2 linked regions of the Nordella sp. HKS 07 genome follow. The protein of the gene in region 2 interacts with the protein of the main gene of each other region in a pairwise test. Links are inferred from orthologs where the notes say so. Each region holds a gene or a part of one and is shown on either strand. Other genes may lie near its edges.

Region 1 (7,522 bases), 4.3 Mb from region 2 along the record:
GAGGAGCAGCTCGACGCCAAGGGCGAGAAGAAGACCGAAGTCACCCTGCTCGACGCCGACGGCAATGTGGTGATCGTCACAGCCAAGCAGACGGTTACCGGCAAGACCGCCCATATGGACGTCAAAGCGAACAAGCTCTGGGTGAAGGGCGGCGCCAAGGTGCTGCAGGGCAAGACGGTGATGAACGGCGAGCAGCTGTTCGTCGATCTCAAGACCAATAAGAGCGAGATGACCGGTGGTCGGGTCAAGGGCAGTTTCGTTCCGGAGCAGTGACAGTTTCACCCAATATTAATCTAAATGAGCGGTAATCAGGTGACGCAGAAGGGTGAGGCAATGACGGCCGCACGGCCCCGCAAACCGGTAAAGGTGTTGGGGCACGGCCAGCGGATAGCGGAGCAGGCGCCGAGGCGCCGCGCCGAGGATTCGCGCCCCGATGACGGTCTGGTTGCCGTGGGGCTCCGCAAGAGCTTCGGACAGCGGCCGGTGGTCAAGGGGGTCGATCTCTCCGTGAAGCGTGGCGAGGCCGTGGGGCTGCTTGGACCCAATGGCGCCGGCAAGACGACGGTGTTCTACATGATCACCGGGCTCATCGCGTCGGACCAGGGAACGATCAGCCTCGACGGGACGGATATCACCACCCTGCCGATGTATCAGCGTGCCAGGTTGGGTATCGGATATCTGCCCCAGGAAAGTTCAATCTTTCGCGGTCTCTCGGTTGAGGACAATATTCGTGCCGTGCTGGAGCTCGTCGAACCCGATCGTCAGCGGCGCGAAAGTGAGTTGCGTGAGTTGCTCGATGAGTTTTCCGTCTCGCATTTACGGCATTCGCCAGCTGTGGCGTTATCTGGCGGTGAGCGTCGCCGGGTGGAGATCGCCCGTGCCCTCGCCACCCATCCGCAATTCATGCTCCTCGACGAGCCCTTCGCCGGAATTGATCCGATTGCGATCGGTGATATACGCCAGCTGGTGCGACAGCTTACCGCTCGGGGAATCGGGGTGCTTATTACGGATCACAACGTCCGTGAAACCCTCGACCTCATCGACCGCGCGCTCATCATCCATGAGGGCGAGGTCCTGACCGAAGGCACGCCGCAGGAAATCGTGCACAATCCCGACGTGCGGCGCTTCTATCTGGGCGAGGGCTTCAGCCTCTGATATCCTCCCTGTTCCTGCGCGCAGCGTGAGAGGCCGGTTGCGGCCCATCACACGAAGTCGTGATTGCGGCCGGGCGTTCTCAAGGGATCACCTCGGCGATCCATCTCCTTGTTTCACGCATCGGATTGTCCGAAAGCCGCTTCGCGCCTTATCAGTCGGATGCCGTAGTGCATTTTAAGTTCGGTTATGCTACGCGCAAGCCGAGTTGCGGGCGTTTTCCGGCATTCAAGGATTGTGAAGGCGCCCGCTCCGTTAGCGCGTGATCAGGAAAACCGGACACCGGTTTTTCCGTCCGATCGCTCGCTAAGCTTAAGATTCTGATCACGTTTATCAACTCGGGCTGATCCGGCCCGAAGTGATCGTGATCCAGGGTAGGAAGGGGGCGCTTGGATGGCGCTGACTCCACGTTTGGAACTCAGACAGGGCCAGTCCCTGGTCATGACTCCGCAATTGCAGCAGGCGATCAAGCTTCTGCAAATGTCGAATCTCGAGCTCCAGGCTTTCGTCGAGAGCGAACTCGAGAAGAACCCGTTGCTGGAGCGCGACGAGAAGCGCGAGGCGCCCGCCGCCGGCGACGTGGCAGAAGAGCGCGACGTTGCCAGCGCGATGAAGGATGGGGCGAGCGCCAGCGAAAAGCTCGCCACGCTCGATACCGATCTCGAGAATGTCTATCAGGGCGAAAGCCGCGCCGATGCGGCGAACCGTGCCCAGATGTCCCCCGTCGATTCGGGCTGGGCATCGCTCAAATCCTCGCGTGGCGTGTCGCTCGACCAGGACGATCTCGATTTTGGCGCAGCACTTACCCGCGAGACGACGCTTGCCGAACATCTGACCGAGCAGTTGACACTGGCCATCGCCGATCCGGCTGACCGGCTGATCGGCCAGAACCTCATCGGCATGGTCAACGAGGCGGGCTACCTCACGAGCGATCCGGCCCAGGTGGCCGAGATGCTGGGCACCGATGTGGCGCATGTCGAGCGTGTGCTCGCCGTTCTGCAAGGTTTCGATCCGGCCGGCGTCTTCGCCCGCGATCTCAAGGAATGCCTCAGGCTGCAGCTCAAGGAACTGGATCGGCTCGATCCGGCGATGATGGTCCTCGTCGATCATCTCGATCTTGTCGCCAAGCGCGATTTCGCCGCCCTCAAGAGCCTGTGCAAGGTGGATGCCGACGACATCCGCGACATGATCACGGAATTGCGCCGGCTCAATCCCAAGCCTGGCCACGTTTTCGGCGCCGAGCCGGTTCAACCGGTGGTTCCCGACGTGTCGGTCAGGCCGGCGCCCGACGGCAGCTGGCTGGTCGAACTCAACAACGACACGCTGCCGCGCGTGCTCGTCAACAACCGCTATATGGCCCAGGTCTCGCGCGGCGCCATGCGCAGTGAGGACAAGACCTATCTTTCCGAGTGTCACGCCAACGCGACATGGCTGGTGCGCAGCCTCGACCAGCGCGCCAAGACCATACTCAAGGTGGCGCGCGAGATCGTGCGCCAGCAGGATGCGTTCCTGGCCTATGGCGTCCAGCATCTGCGCCCGCTCAATCTCAAGACGGTGGCGGAAGCCATCGAGATGCATGAATCGACGGTGAGCCGGGTGACCTCGAACAAATATGTCGCCACGTCGCGCGGCATCTTCGAGCTCAAATATTTCTTCACCACGGCGATCAGTTCGGTCGAGGGGGGCGAAGCGCATTCGGCCGAATCCGTGCGCCATCGCCTGCGCGAGATGATCGAGCGCGAGTCCGCCGCCAACGTCCTGTCGGACGATACCCTCGTCGACATGCTAAAGGCGGAAGGCATCGAAATCGCCCGCCGCACAGTTGCCAAATATCGGGAATCGCTAGGAATTCCTTCGTCGGTACAGCGCCGCCGGGAGAAGAACACCTTCGGCTCCTGATGCTCCGGCCGGGGCTCGGATTAAGGTTGACTTAACCGGCGCCCACGACTAGTTTCCGCGCCGTTTTGGAGGGGGCTGGTCCTCTCTGGTGACATAGCGGAAGCCGAAGGCCGGGATAAGAAACTTTCGGCAGTTGACGCCGGACGCCGCACCGCCCACATTGGATGGGCCAAGTCGATAAGCACTGTCAGGTAAAATGCAGGTCAAGATCACTGGCAAAAATCTGGACATCGGCGCAGCATTGCGGGCGCATATCGAGAATAGAGTTTTCGATATCGCCGAGAAGTTCTTCAACGGAACCGTCTCCGCCCATGTCACCCTCGAGAAGCAGCGCTCGCAGTTCACGGCCGACTGCACGCTGCATCTGGCGACCGGTCTCGTGCTCCAGGCACATGGTCAGGGCGCCGAGGCCACCCAGTCCTATGACAAGGCGGCCAGTCATCTCGAAAAGCAGCTCCGGCGTTATAAGCGCCGGCTAAAGGATCACAATGACAGCCGTGTCGAGCCTGTGCGCCGGCGCGCCGCGGCCGACTATGTCATTGCGAGCGCGGGAGAGCACGATGCCGAGGAGCCGAAGGATCTCAATCCTGTCATTATCGCGGAAAGCTCCGCCGATGTGCCGGAGCTTTCGGTGGGCGAGGCCGTGATGCAGCTCGATATCTCCACCGGCCAGTTCCTGCTGTTCCGCAATGCGCGCGACGGCGGCCTGAACGTGGTATACCGTCGCTCCGACGGCAATATCGGATGGATCGATCCTCATCTCGGCGCGGCTTCCTGAAGCCTGCCGCCTCGCCCTCGAGCGCAACAAGGAATACCAAGAAATGAACTTAGCCGAGATCATCGATTCACAATCGATCCTGCCGACCCTCAAAGTGCAGAACAAGAAGCAGCTTCTGCAGGAGATCGCGCATGCGGCGGGCAAGCTGACCGCCATCGATCATCGGGTGATCTTCGAGACGCTCCTGCAACGCGAGAAGCTCGGTTCCACCGGGCTCGGCCACGGCATCGCCATACCGCACGGCAAGATTCCGACTCTGACGCGCGTCTACGGACTGTTCGCGCGTCTGGCGACGCCGGTCGAGTTCGATGCGGTCGACAACGAGCCGGTCGATCTGGTGTTCCTGCTTCTGGCGCCCGAGCATGCCGGCGCCGATCATCTGAAGTCGCTGGCCCGGATTTCACGTCTGCTGCGCGATCACGAAGTCGTGGCAAAGCTACGCGGCACCGATACGGCGGAGGGGCTCTACGCGATTCTCACCGAGCCTGCTGCGACGCCGCACGCGGCATAGCGCGGGATGCGAAAAAGTGGGCACCGGTTTTTCGCAACAATTCCGCGCTAACATATAAGAATCGATCACGTTTATGAGTTTGGATTGACTCAATCCAAACTCATCGTGATCTAGGGAAACGTCCTCACGCCGACGGAATAAACCCAGAAAGCAGAACGCCCTTCCGATCTCTCGAAAGGGCGTTCCGGCAGAACTCTCTGCGAAACCGCTTAGTGAACGGTAACCGGCGTCAGCTCATGTTCGCGCGCGGCCGCGAAAGCCGCCTCGAAGCTGGCCGAGATGGACATCGGTGTGCCGTCCGCGCCATAGAGACAATAAAGCCTGATATTGCCCGGCATGTCGATTTTCTGCGGCTCCAGAAGCTTGGCCGCATGGCCAGGCTCGATTTCGCGGATATAGCCAAGCGCGCCATTGCCCAGCACCGCCAATTCATCCGTGGCGATTTCGAATTTCTTTTCGGTTTCGGGTCCGGTCATGGCTCAGACTCCTTTGATCTCGATCTTACGTATGATCTTTTGCGGCTCCGGCCGCTCGAGATCGATAGCGAGCAGGCCGTTCTCCAGTTGAGCCCCCTTCACCTCGACACCGTCTGCCAGGACGAAAGCGCGTTGGAACTGGCGTGCGGCGATGCCGCGGTGGAGATAGGCCCGGGAACCATCGTCGATCTGACGGCCCCTGATAATCAATTGGTTTTCCTCGACGGTGATTTCAAGCTCGTCGCGCGAGAATCCGGCAACCGCGAGCGTGACCCGGAATTTCTCGGGCGCGTTTTCGCCGCGCGCCACGCGTTCGATATTGTAGGGCGGATAGCCGTCATTTGCCGATTTCGCCGCCCGGTCGACGACGCGTTCGAAATCATCGAAACCAAGCAGATACGGACTGGAAAACAGCGACAGGCGAGTCATGAGGGGCCCTTGAAAAAGCAGCTCATTTGTCCGGCCCTGATAGGCACCGGACTATTGTGGCTAATATGTTGCCGGAGCCCCCGGGTTTCAAGCCTGTGGGCTCCGCACAAAGGCTGGCTTGCAAATGCCACGTGGCTGGCGTCAACTGTCCCATCCGGGGGGTGACCCGGTACCGAGGAAGGGCAGGTCCGGATGAGGCGAGTTCCCCATCCTCCGGTTCCGCGCCACGCCTTCGGCAAAGATAAGGACCAACAGGGAGGTTTTCATGATCAGGAAGCTGTTTGCGGCCGTTGCCATGACGGCAATGATGGCGGGCGCAAGCTGGGCGGCGGAAGTCAAGCCGGCGGTCGTCTACGATCTCGGCGGACGCAACGACAAGTCCTTCAACGAAAGCGCCTATATGGGCGCCGAGAAGTTCAAGGCCGATACCGGGATCGCCTTCCAGGATTTCGAGATTCAGAATGACAGCCAGCGCGAGCAGGCGCTGCGCAAATTCGCCGAACGCGGCTTTTCGCCGGTCGTCGCCATCGGCTTCAGCCATGCCGAAGCGGTGAAGAAAGTCGCCGCCGAATTTCCCAAGACTCAATTCGCCATCATCGACATGGTGGTCGATGCGCCGAACGTCGCCTCCATCGTGTTCAAGGAGCAGGAGGGGAGCTATCTCGTCGGCGTGCTGGCGGCACTCGCCTCCAAGTCCGGCAAGGTGGGCTTTGTCGGCGGCATGGACATCCCGCTGATCCGCCGCTTCGCCTGCGGCTATGTCGGTGGCGTCAAGGCCACCAACAAGGACGCCGAGGTGTTTCAGAACATGACCGGCACCACGGGTGCCGCCTGGACCGACCCGGTGAAGGGCGGCGAACTCGCCAAGTCGCAGTTCGACCGCGGCGCCGACGTCGTCTATCACGCTGCTGGCGGTACCGGCATCGGCGTGCTGCAGGCGGCGGCGGATGCCGGCAAGCTTGGAATCGGTGTCGATTCGAATCAGAACATGCTGCATCCGGGCAAGGTGCTGACCTCGATGCTGAAACGCGTCGATGTCGCCACCTACAACGTCTTCAAGGCCGGCCAGGATGGCACCTTCAAGCCGGGCGTCACGGTTCTCGGCCTCGCCGAAGGCGGCGTCGGCTGGGCGCTCGACGACAACAACAAGCCGTTGATCACGCCGGAGATGAAGGCGGCGGTCGACAAAGCGGAAGCCGACATCAAGGCCGGGACCATCAAGGTCCATGACTATATGGAAGATTCCGCCTGCCCATACTGATCCGGTTTTGACCATGACAGCGAACAAGGCGATGGCGGCTCACCCCGCCATCGCGCTTGCCCATATCGACAAGCGCTTCGGGCCGGTCCACGCCAACAAGGACATTTCGCTCGACATCGAGAAGGGCACCATCCACGGCATTGTCGGCGAGAACGGCGCCGGTAAATCCACCTTGATGTCGATCCTGTTCGGATTCTACCAGGCCGATTCAGGCGAGATCCGCATCGACGGCAAGCCTACCCGCATCGCTACGCCCACCGACGCGATCAAAGCCGGCATCGGCATGGTGCATCAGCATTTCATGCTGGTCGGCAAATTCACCGTGCTCGAGAATATCGTGCTGGGGGCGGAAGGCGGGTTCCTGCTCAATAGCGGGATGGCCAGGGCACGCCGTGAACTGGTGCGGCTCGAGAAGGATTACGGCCTGCAGGTCGATCCCGACGCGCTGATCGACGACTTGGCCGTAGGCCTGCAGCAACGCGTCGAGATCCTCAAGGCCCTCTATCGCGGCGCCGAGGTGCTCATTCTCGACGAGCCGACGGGAGTCCTCACGCCCAGCGAGGCCGAGCATCTCTTCCGCATCCTCAAGCAGCTGAAAGACCAGGGTAAGACGATCGTCCTCATCACCCACAAGCTCAAGGAGATCATGGCGGTGACCGAGCGTGTGTCGGTGATGCGCCGTGGCGAAATGGTGGCGACGCTCATGACGCGCGAGACATCGCCCGAAGAGCTCGCCGAACTGATGGTCGGCCGCCGCGTGCTGCTGCGCGTCGTCAAGTCCGAGCGCGCGCCCGAGCGCGCCGTGCTCGAGGTGAAGAACCTCATGGTGAAGGATGATGCCGGCACGGTGAAGGTCGATGACGTCTCCTTCGTCGTGCGCGCCGGAGAAATCGTCGGCATTGCCGGCGTCGCCGGCAACGGCCAGAGCGAGTTGCTGGAAGCGATCACCGGCATCAGGGCGCCCTACTCCGGCGAGATCCTGCTCAATGGCAAGCCTCTGCCCTGCGATGCGGCGG
Region 2 (8,041 bases):
CGGCCTTGATCGGACGCCTTTGCATACTCCCCACTCGTGATTGACTGACATAGGTCTTTTTGAGGGCGATCGGTTCGATCGTCCTTTCCCATTCCATCCGGTTTCGGATGCGCGTGACAAACTGCTTTGTAAGGAAGAATACCCTGCGGAGCAGCGAAAAGGAGACCGCCCGAGCCGGATTCCAGGCAGCAGCCAGTTTAGTCTGACAAGATCAGGAGGAGTGAATGCCGCCCCTGTCCGACCAGCCTATCGACACCAGCCGCCCGATCTGCCGCAACCTTGAGGCCCAGAGGAAACGGTATGCCGAAGATCATGCCCGCTGGCTTCGTCGCCTGCGTGAGACAAGAGATCCCGATGAGCGCGATCGCATCATGGAGACGCTCGAAAGGCTCGAATACCAGATCCAGGATGTCGAGTACCAGTTGACCGAGGCTGGATGCTACTTGCCTGAGGAGGTTCCGCACTCTGTCACGATCAAGATCGAGGGAATGGAGGTGACGCAGGCGATCCAGTTTTACAGGCAGCTCGGTTCTGGCGGCACTCCGAACAGCGTGCCCCTCGTCGCCAACAAGGCGACCCTGTGCCGGGTATACGTCCAGAACGGCTACCATCAGGACCTGCGGTTCACAGGCCGCATCCTCGTGATGGCATGGAACAACAACACGTTGAAATATGACATTCTCCGTCGCGAGCTGACGCCCCGCAACGAGCGCTCCTTGATCGTGCTCCCGGCGACGGCGACGTCGGATCGGCGCCGCCTCGCCAATACACTCAATTTCGTCCTCGACGCGAGCCATTGCAACGAACGGCTGCAGCTGGACGCCGAGGTCTGGGTCGAGGGGCATCGCGGTGACCCGAGCTACACCGGCAAGGGCGGCTGTGAACTCCTCTTCAACACACGGGAGCGGCCGGTTATCCATTGCTACCGCTACAGCCTGACGGGATTCTCGCCAACCATAGCTGAGCCAACGGACGCCGCCTGCCGCACCACCATGGAGCTCGCGCCACGCATCCTGCCCATCGAGGGTCTCACCATCAGGGATCGGGGTGTCAGGACCTTCGGGGGCGCTTTGGACACCAACAACAAATATGATCAGATGCGTATCGAGGTCCAGGGGTTGCGCGATGGGACGACGCCCACGCCTCTGGACCACGAGATCTTTGTCGCAATGGTGCCTGCGCACACCCAGGCATCAGGAGTGACGGCAGCGGGCGCTGCACTGAGCAACAGCTTCTGGTGCCTGGCGGACCGCGAGGACACATTCGCCCATGAGCTTGCTCACCTGATCATTCCCGGAGACGACCATGTGCTCGATGCCGCCTGCACGACGCCGGAGAATGTGGACACGAATTATCCAGACTATCCGAACACCACGCGCCCGTCCGGCATCGGCGAGTTCGGCGTCGATCTCGGAACATCTCCGATGGAGATCTTCGGGCCTGACACCTCCGACCTGATGAGTTATTGCAGACCGCGATGGATCTCGCCCTACAACTACGCCCGGGCATTCTCCTCACCCATGCTCAATCCGTACGACCGTCTCCTGGTCCGCGCCGGCGAAGCACAGAAGCTACTCGTCCGCTTCACGGTCGAACGCGAGGGGACGGCCACGCTGCTGTGGGCGTTTCACCTCCCGGGCGAGGCGCCGCGTCGCGTTGACAAATACGAGACCCCGCTTTCATTGCAGCTGTATCGCGCCGACGGCGACCTGCTTGTCGCCCGGCGTTGTCACCCCGCCTCTGACGCGTCCATACTCGACCCCTACGCCGATTTCCTCGAGACACTGCCCTGGACCGATGACGTGACCCGCATCGTCCTCACGCGGAACGGCGAGGTCATCGCGAGCTGGGATGTAGCCGAGGTTCCGTCTGAGCCCATCGCGCGAGATCTCTCCGCCACGCCCGTCGTCCGGCGGGATGTCGAATCCGGCCTTCGCATCAGCTGGAAACGAGCACGGCGGCGGTCCGAGACCCATCAGATGCTGCGCTACTCACCTGATGGCGGCGCGACCTGGATACCCTACGCCATCGACATCGAAGGCGACGAGGTTGAAATCCCGCTCGACCTGCTGCGTGGGGCAGGCGACCTCAGGTTCCAGCTGGCGACATCCACGGGCATCCGCACCACCTTCATTGAGACGTCGGTGCCGCGGCTCGGCAGCGAGGCCGTCCGCGTCGTGGAGATCCTGGCGCCCGCTGCCGATGCGGTTCTATCGACGCGTCAGCCGGTCCGGCTGATCGGCAGGACCGAAATGTGGCTCGATGGCCGCAGTGACGATCCCCACGCCTACTGGACGTCGAACCGCGACGGGTTCCTGGCCGACGGGTTGCAGGCCGAGATTGACGGGCTGTCACGGGGACGGCACGTCCTGCGTCTCGTCGTCGATGACGGGACATCGGAAACTTCTGATCGGGTGATCGTCAGCGTCGGGGACGATTAGACCGTCTGGCGCGGCACCGGCAGTCGGATCGTGATGCGCGTGCCGCGGCCGTCGGCAATCGGGCTTGCTGCCGTGATGCTGCCGCCCAGCGCCGACACGATGCCGCGGCAGATGGCGAGGCCGAGGCCCACGCCGGCACTGCGCCCGTCGCCCTGTTTGGCGCGGTAGAACTTGTCGAAGACACGCTCGAGATCGTCAGGCGGAATGCCCTGCCCTTCATCGCTCACCTCGATCAGGATCTCACCGAGGCGCGCCGCGGCACCGACCTTGGTGGGACTGCCCGCGGGTGAATATTTATGCGCATTGTCGAGCAGATTGAACACCACCTGCTCCAGCAGGCCGCTGTCGCCATGGACGAGCGGCAGCCCGGCCGCGATCGCGAGCTCGATCCGCCGCTCGGGCCAGGTCGAGCGGGCACGCGTGACCGCCGCCCGGATGACGTCGGCGAGATCGACCCAGTCGCGCCCGATCTCGAGATTGGGGGCCTCGAGGCGCGTCATGTCGAGGAGATTGGTGACGAATTGCGACATGCGCCGCGTCTCCTCCTCGATCGCCGAGAGAAGCTCGCTCTGGCTCTCCTTCGGCATCTGGCCGCCGAGGCTTCTGAGGCTCGTCACCGCGCCCAGGATCGTGGCGAGCGGCGTGCGCAGGTCGTGCGAGATGGAGGAGAGCAGCGCCGAACGCAGACGTTCGCTTTCGGCCATGGCCTCGGCCTTGGCCGCGTCCACCGCCAGTAATGTGCGCTCGATCGCCACCGTTGTCTGGTCGATCAGCGCCTCGATCACGCGTTGATCCTCACCCGAGACATCGCGCGCGCCGGGCCTGAGGCCGATTACACCGACGATGCCGCGCGGCGTCGCGAGCGGACGGAAGGTGAAATGCGCGTTGGGCAAGGTCGTGGTGCCGAGCCCCGCCGCCTCGCGATGGTTGAGCGCCCAGCGCGCCGCCGTCCATTCGCCGGGGCCCATGATGTCTTCCGGCGGAAAGGCCGCCTTGATCTCGAGCTCGCCATTCTCCCCCAGAAGCACGATGCTCTCGCCCTTGATGGCCGACGCCGTCTGCGAGGCGACCGCCCAGAGCACATCGTCGAGCGCTGCCGTGCCCGAGAGCTTGCGCGAGAAGTCGAACAGCATCTGCGTCTGGAATATGCGCCGGCCGGCCGCAACCGATTGTTCGCGCACGCGTCCCGACAGGCTGCCGGTAATGACCGCGACCAGCAGGAACACGGTGAGCGCCAGAAGCTCATGCGGGCTTGCCACGGTCAGCGTGTGGAGCGGCGCGATGAAGAAGAAATTATAGGCGAGAAACGAAAGCAGTGCCGCCACGATGGCGCTGCTAGTGCCGAAACGGTTGGCGCACAGCAGCACCGCGGCGAGGAAGAACATCGAGATGGCCGGCGCCTGCAACCATTGGATCGCAAAAAGGCCGAGGCCCGTGGCGATCGCCACCGCGACGAAGGCGCCGATATAGGCGCTTGCCGCCATCACCGGACGCGGCCATTGGAAAGATGGCGCCTTGCCCTTGGGCGGCGTCACGATATGGACGGCTATGCCTTCCGCCTGGCGCGTGATCTCGTCCGACAGCGAACGGCCGATGAAGCGCTTGAACCAGGAGGCGCGCGAGCGCCCGAGCACGATCTGGGTGATGTTCTCGCGTCTCGCATAGCGCAGGACTTCAGTGGGCAGATCGCGTGCCGAAAGCCTGGAGATGTCGGCGCCGAGGCGTTGCGCGAGTTTCAGCGCCTCCTCGACCCGCTTCAGCGCCTCCGGATCGCGCCCATCGCGCCCGATTCGATCGAGATGCGCCGCCACCCAGCCGGCATTGAGTCCCTTGGCGAGCCTCCCCGCCACGCGCACCACCGCCTGCGACTGCGCATCCGGCCCGACGCAGACCAGGATGCGCTCTGCCGTCGGCCACGGCCCTTCGATGGCGTTCTGGCGCAGAAAGTCGACCATCTCGTCATCGACGCGGTCGGCGGTGCGCCTGAGCGCCAGTTCGCGCAAGGCGGTGAGATTGCCCGGCTTGAAGAAATTGTCGGCGGCGCGCCTGGCATTGTCCGGCAGATAGACCTTGCCGTCCCTCAGTCTTTCCAGAAGCTCGTCCGGCGTGACGTCGACCACCACGACGTCATCCGCCCTCTCGATCACCGTGTCGGGCACCACTTCGCGGATGGTGATGCCAGTGATGCCGGCGACGACGTCGGACAGGCTTTCGACATGCTGGATGTTGAGCGCCGTCCAGACGTCGATGCCGGCAGTGAGCAGTTCCTCGACATCCTGAAAACGCTTCGGATGCCGGCTATCCGGCGCGTTCGTATGCGCGAGCTCGTCGACGATGATGAGGTCGGGCCTGCGCGCCAGCGCCGCATCGACGTCGAATTCCATCAGCGTCCGGCCCTTATAGGCGACCGGCCGGCGCGGCAGCACTTCGAGGCCCTCAAGCAAGGCCGCCGTGTCGCTACGCCCATGCGTTTCGACGAGGCCGACCATAACGTCGCGGCCTTCCGCCTTGAGCCGCCGGGCACCCGACAGCATCGCATAGGTCTTGCCTACGCCAGGGGATGCCCCCAGAAACACCTTGAGCTTGCCGCGCGCTTCACGCCCGGCAAGCTTCAGGAGGGCGTCCGGTGACGGACGAAGGTGAGGACTTTGGACCATGCGCCTCTCTATGTTCTATCCGGCCCCCAGCGCGTCAAGAGCGATGTTGAGGGAAAGCACGCTGACGCGCGGCTCGCCGAATATGCCAAGCACCGGCCTGTAGATGTGGCTCTCGACCAGCCCTCTCACGCGCTCCTCGGCAAGGTTGCGCGCTTTGGCGACTCGCCCCACTTGCTGCAGCGCATAGGCGGGCGAGATTTGGGGGTCGAGCCCGCTCGCCGAAGCTGTGGCGGCATCTGGCGGCAGGCTCTGGACGCCATCAGCGGCCTTGATGCGCTCGGCATCCGCCGCGATCCGCTCGATGAGCTTCTTCGATGTCGGCCCCAGATTGGCGCCCGAGGATGCCGAAGCGTCATAGCCGGAACCGGCGGCCGAGATGCGCGGCCAGAAATAGCGATTGTCGGCGAAGGTCTGGCCTAAGAGAGCCGAGCCCCTCACCTTGCCGTCGAGGACGACCAGGCTGCCATTGGCCTTGCCCGGGAATAGCGCTTGCGCCACCCCCGTCATCGCCAGGGGATAGGCGATGCCGGTGATGAGCATGAGAAGAGCGAAGAGGAACAGCGCCGGGCGCAATTGTGAGAACATGGAAACCTCCTTCAGGCGAGTTGAAGCGCCGAAACAATGATGTCGATGGCCTTGATGCCGATGAAGGGCACCACCAGTCCGCCGAAGCCGTAGATGAGCAGGTTGCGGCGCAGGAGCTCGCCCGCGCCGACGGCGCGATAGGCGATGCCTTTCAGCGCCAGCGGGATCAGCGCGATAATGATCAGCGCGTTGAAGATGACCGCCGACAGGATGGCGCTTTCGGGCGAGGAAAGCCCCATGATATTGAGCGCGCCGAGCTCCGGATAGGTCGCCACGAACAGCGCCGGGATGATGGCGAAATACTTCGCCACGTCATTGGCGATCGAGAAGGTGGTGAGTGAGCCCCGTGTCATCAGGAGCTGCTTGCCGATTTCCACGATCTCGATGAGCTTGGTGGGATTGGAGTCGAGATCGACCATATTGCCGGCCTCGCGCGCGGCCTGGGTGCCCGACTGCATGGCCACACCGACATCGGCCTGCGCCAGAGCGGGCGCGTCATTGGTGCCATCGCCGCACATGGCGATGAGCCGGCCCTTGGCCTGCTCGGCGCGGATATAAGCGAGCTTGTCCTCTGGCGTGGCTTCCGCAATGAAATCGTCGACTCCCGCTTCGGACGCGATGGCCGCGGCGGTCACCGGATTGTCGCCGGTCACCATCACCGTCTTGATGCCCATATTGCGCAGCGCGTTGAAGCGCTCCTTGATGTCGGACTTGACCACGTCCTTGAGCTGAATGACGCCGAGGAGGCGTCCGTTCTCGGCCACCGCCAGTGGCGTGCCGCCGGTACGTGAGATGCGGTCTACCGCTTCACGGAAGGCGGCCGGCGCAGCGCTCGCCGCCACGTTGACATGCTTGAGGATGGCATCGACGGCGCCCTTGCGGATGACACGGTCGCCGAGATCGACGCCCGACAGCCGAGTCAGCGCCGAGAACGGCACCGTCACCGCCTTTTTGCCCTTGAGATCGGGCTCGGCGACATGGTGATTGCCCTTGGCCAGCGCGAGGATGGAGCGGCCCTCCGGCGTCTCGTCCGACAGCGAGGCGAGGAGCGCGGTCTCGGCGAGCGCCTGCTCTGAAGTGCCCGGTACCGGCAGGAACGCCGTCGCCAGGCGGTTGCCGAAGGTGATCGTGCCGGTCTTGTCGAGGAGCAGCGTGTCGACATCGCCCGCCGCTTCCACCGCGCGGCCCGAGGTCGCGATCACATTGAAGCGGATGAGCCGGTCCATGCCGGCGATGCCGATGGCCGAGAGCAGCCCGCCGATCGTCGTCGGGATGAGGGTGACGAGCAGCGCGGCCAGCACGGTGACCGAGAGAATGGTCGCCGAATAGCCGGCAATGCCCCACAGCGACACGACGACGAACAGGAAGATGAGCGTCATGCCGGAGAGCAGGATCGACAGCGCCAGCTCATTCGGCGTCTTCTGGCGTTCGGCGCCTTCGACCAGCGCGATCATGCGGTCGAGGAAGCTGTGGCCGGGGGCCGCGGTCACTTTCACCTTGATCCAGTCGGAGAGCACCGTCGTGCCGCCGGTGACGGCAGAGCGGTCGCCACCCGATTCGCGGATCACGGGAGCGGATTCGCCGGTAATCGCCGATTCATTGACGGACGCGATGCCCTCGATGATCTCGCCATCGGCCGGGATGACCTCGCCCGCCTCGACGATCACGATATCGCCTTCGCTGAGCTCGAGGGCCGAGATCTTCTCGTAGAGGTCTTTGCGCGCGTCCGGCTGGAGGAGCCGGCGCGCGACCGTGTCGCTGCGGGTGCGCCGCAGCGCATCGGCCTGCGCCTTGCCTCTGCCTTCCGCCACCGCTTCGGCGAAATTGGCGAACAGCACGGTGAACCACAGCCAGGCGGCGATCTGGCCGGAGAACATCGCGGTCCCGGTGCCAGCGAACAGATCGCGCAGCCACATCGCCGTCACCAGCAGGGCGACGACGGCGGTGACGAAGATCACCGGATTGCGCGACAGGGTTTTCGGCCTGAACTTGACGAAGGCCTGCTTCATCGCCTCGCGCGTGATCTTGCTGTCGAAGAGCGAGGGATTGACGTGTTTGGTGGACATCGAAGTGACTCCGATTAGCGCAACAACTAGAAGGTCTTGCCGGCAAGCATGGCGAAATGCTCGACGATGGGGCCCAAGGCGAGGGCCGGGAAATATTGCAGGCCGCCGAGGATCAGGATCACGCCGATCAGCAGCCCCACGAAGAGCGGCCCATGGGTGGGGAAACTGCCCTGCGTCTGCGGGATCTTTTTCTTGGCGGCGAGCGCGCCCGCGATCGCCATCACCGGAATGACATAGGCGAAGCGGCCCATGGCCATGGCGATGCCGAGCGTCGTGTTGAACCACGGCGTGT

The links. The genes of interacting proteins can lie anywhere in the genome.
Region 1: the proteins of G5V57_RS33705 (region 2) and ptsN interact in binary tests that used the Escherichia coli proteins (3 or more experiments, as listed by UniProt). The link is inferred for Nordella sp. HKS 07 from one-to-one orthologs.

Annotation. Positions count from the first base shown.
Region 1 is NZ_CP049258.1:2,849,560-2,857,081, forward strand. What follows is about bases 2,893-5,606. They hold ptsN (PTS IIA-like nitrogen regulatory protein PtsN), read left to right. Parts: upstream 2,893-3,872; coding sequence 3,873-4,340; downstream 4,341-5,606. Other genes in these bases: rpoN (RNA polymerase factor sigma-54), read left to right, coding at 2,893-3,051; hpf (ribosome hibernation-promoting factor, HPF/YfiA family), read left to right, coding at 3,248-3,829; G5V57_RS13480 (DUF1150 family protein), read right to left, coding at 4,550-4,816; G5V57_RS13485 (Hsp20 family protein), read right to left, coding at 4,820-5,245; G5V57_RS13490 (BMP family protein), read left to right, coding at 5,514-5,606. In the rest of the region: G5V57_RS13455 (LptA/OstA family protein), read left to right, coding at 1-273; lptB (LPS export ABC transporter ATP-binding protein), read left to right, coding at 334-1,155; more of rpoN, read left to right, coding at 1,546-2,892; more of G5V57_RS13490, read left to right, coding at 5,607-6,506; G5V57_RS13495 (ABC transporter ATP-binding protein), read left to right, coding at 6,538-7,522. UniProt on the Escherichia coli protein: Seems to have a role in regulating nitrogen assimilation.
Region 2 is NZ_CP049258.1:7,141,605-7,149,645, forward strand. Bases 2,238-5,470 are described here. They hold G5V57_RS33705 (sensor histidine kinase KdpD), read right to left. Parts: upstream 5,099-5,470; coding sequence 2,438-5,098; downstream 2,238-2,437. Other genes in these bases: G5V57_RS33700 (hypothetical protein), read left to right, coding at 2,238-2,441; kdpC (potassium-transporting ATPase subunit KdpC), read right to left, coding at 5,114-5,470. Outside these bases: more of G5V57_RS33700, read left to right, coding at 225-2,237; more of kdpC, read right to left, coding at 5,471-5,683; potassium-transporting ATPase subunit KdpB, read right to left, coding at 5,695-7,749; potassium-transporting ATPase subunit KdpA, read right to left, coding at 7,776-8,041. UniProt on the Escherichia coli protein: Member of the two-component regulatory system KdpD/KdpE involved in the regulation of the kdp operon. KdpD may function as a membrane-associated protein kinase that phosphorylates KdpE in response to environmental signals.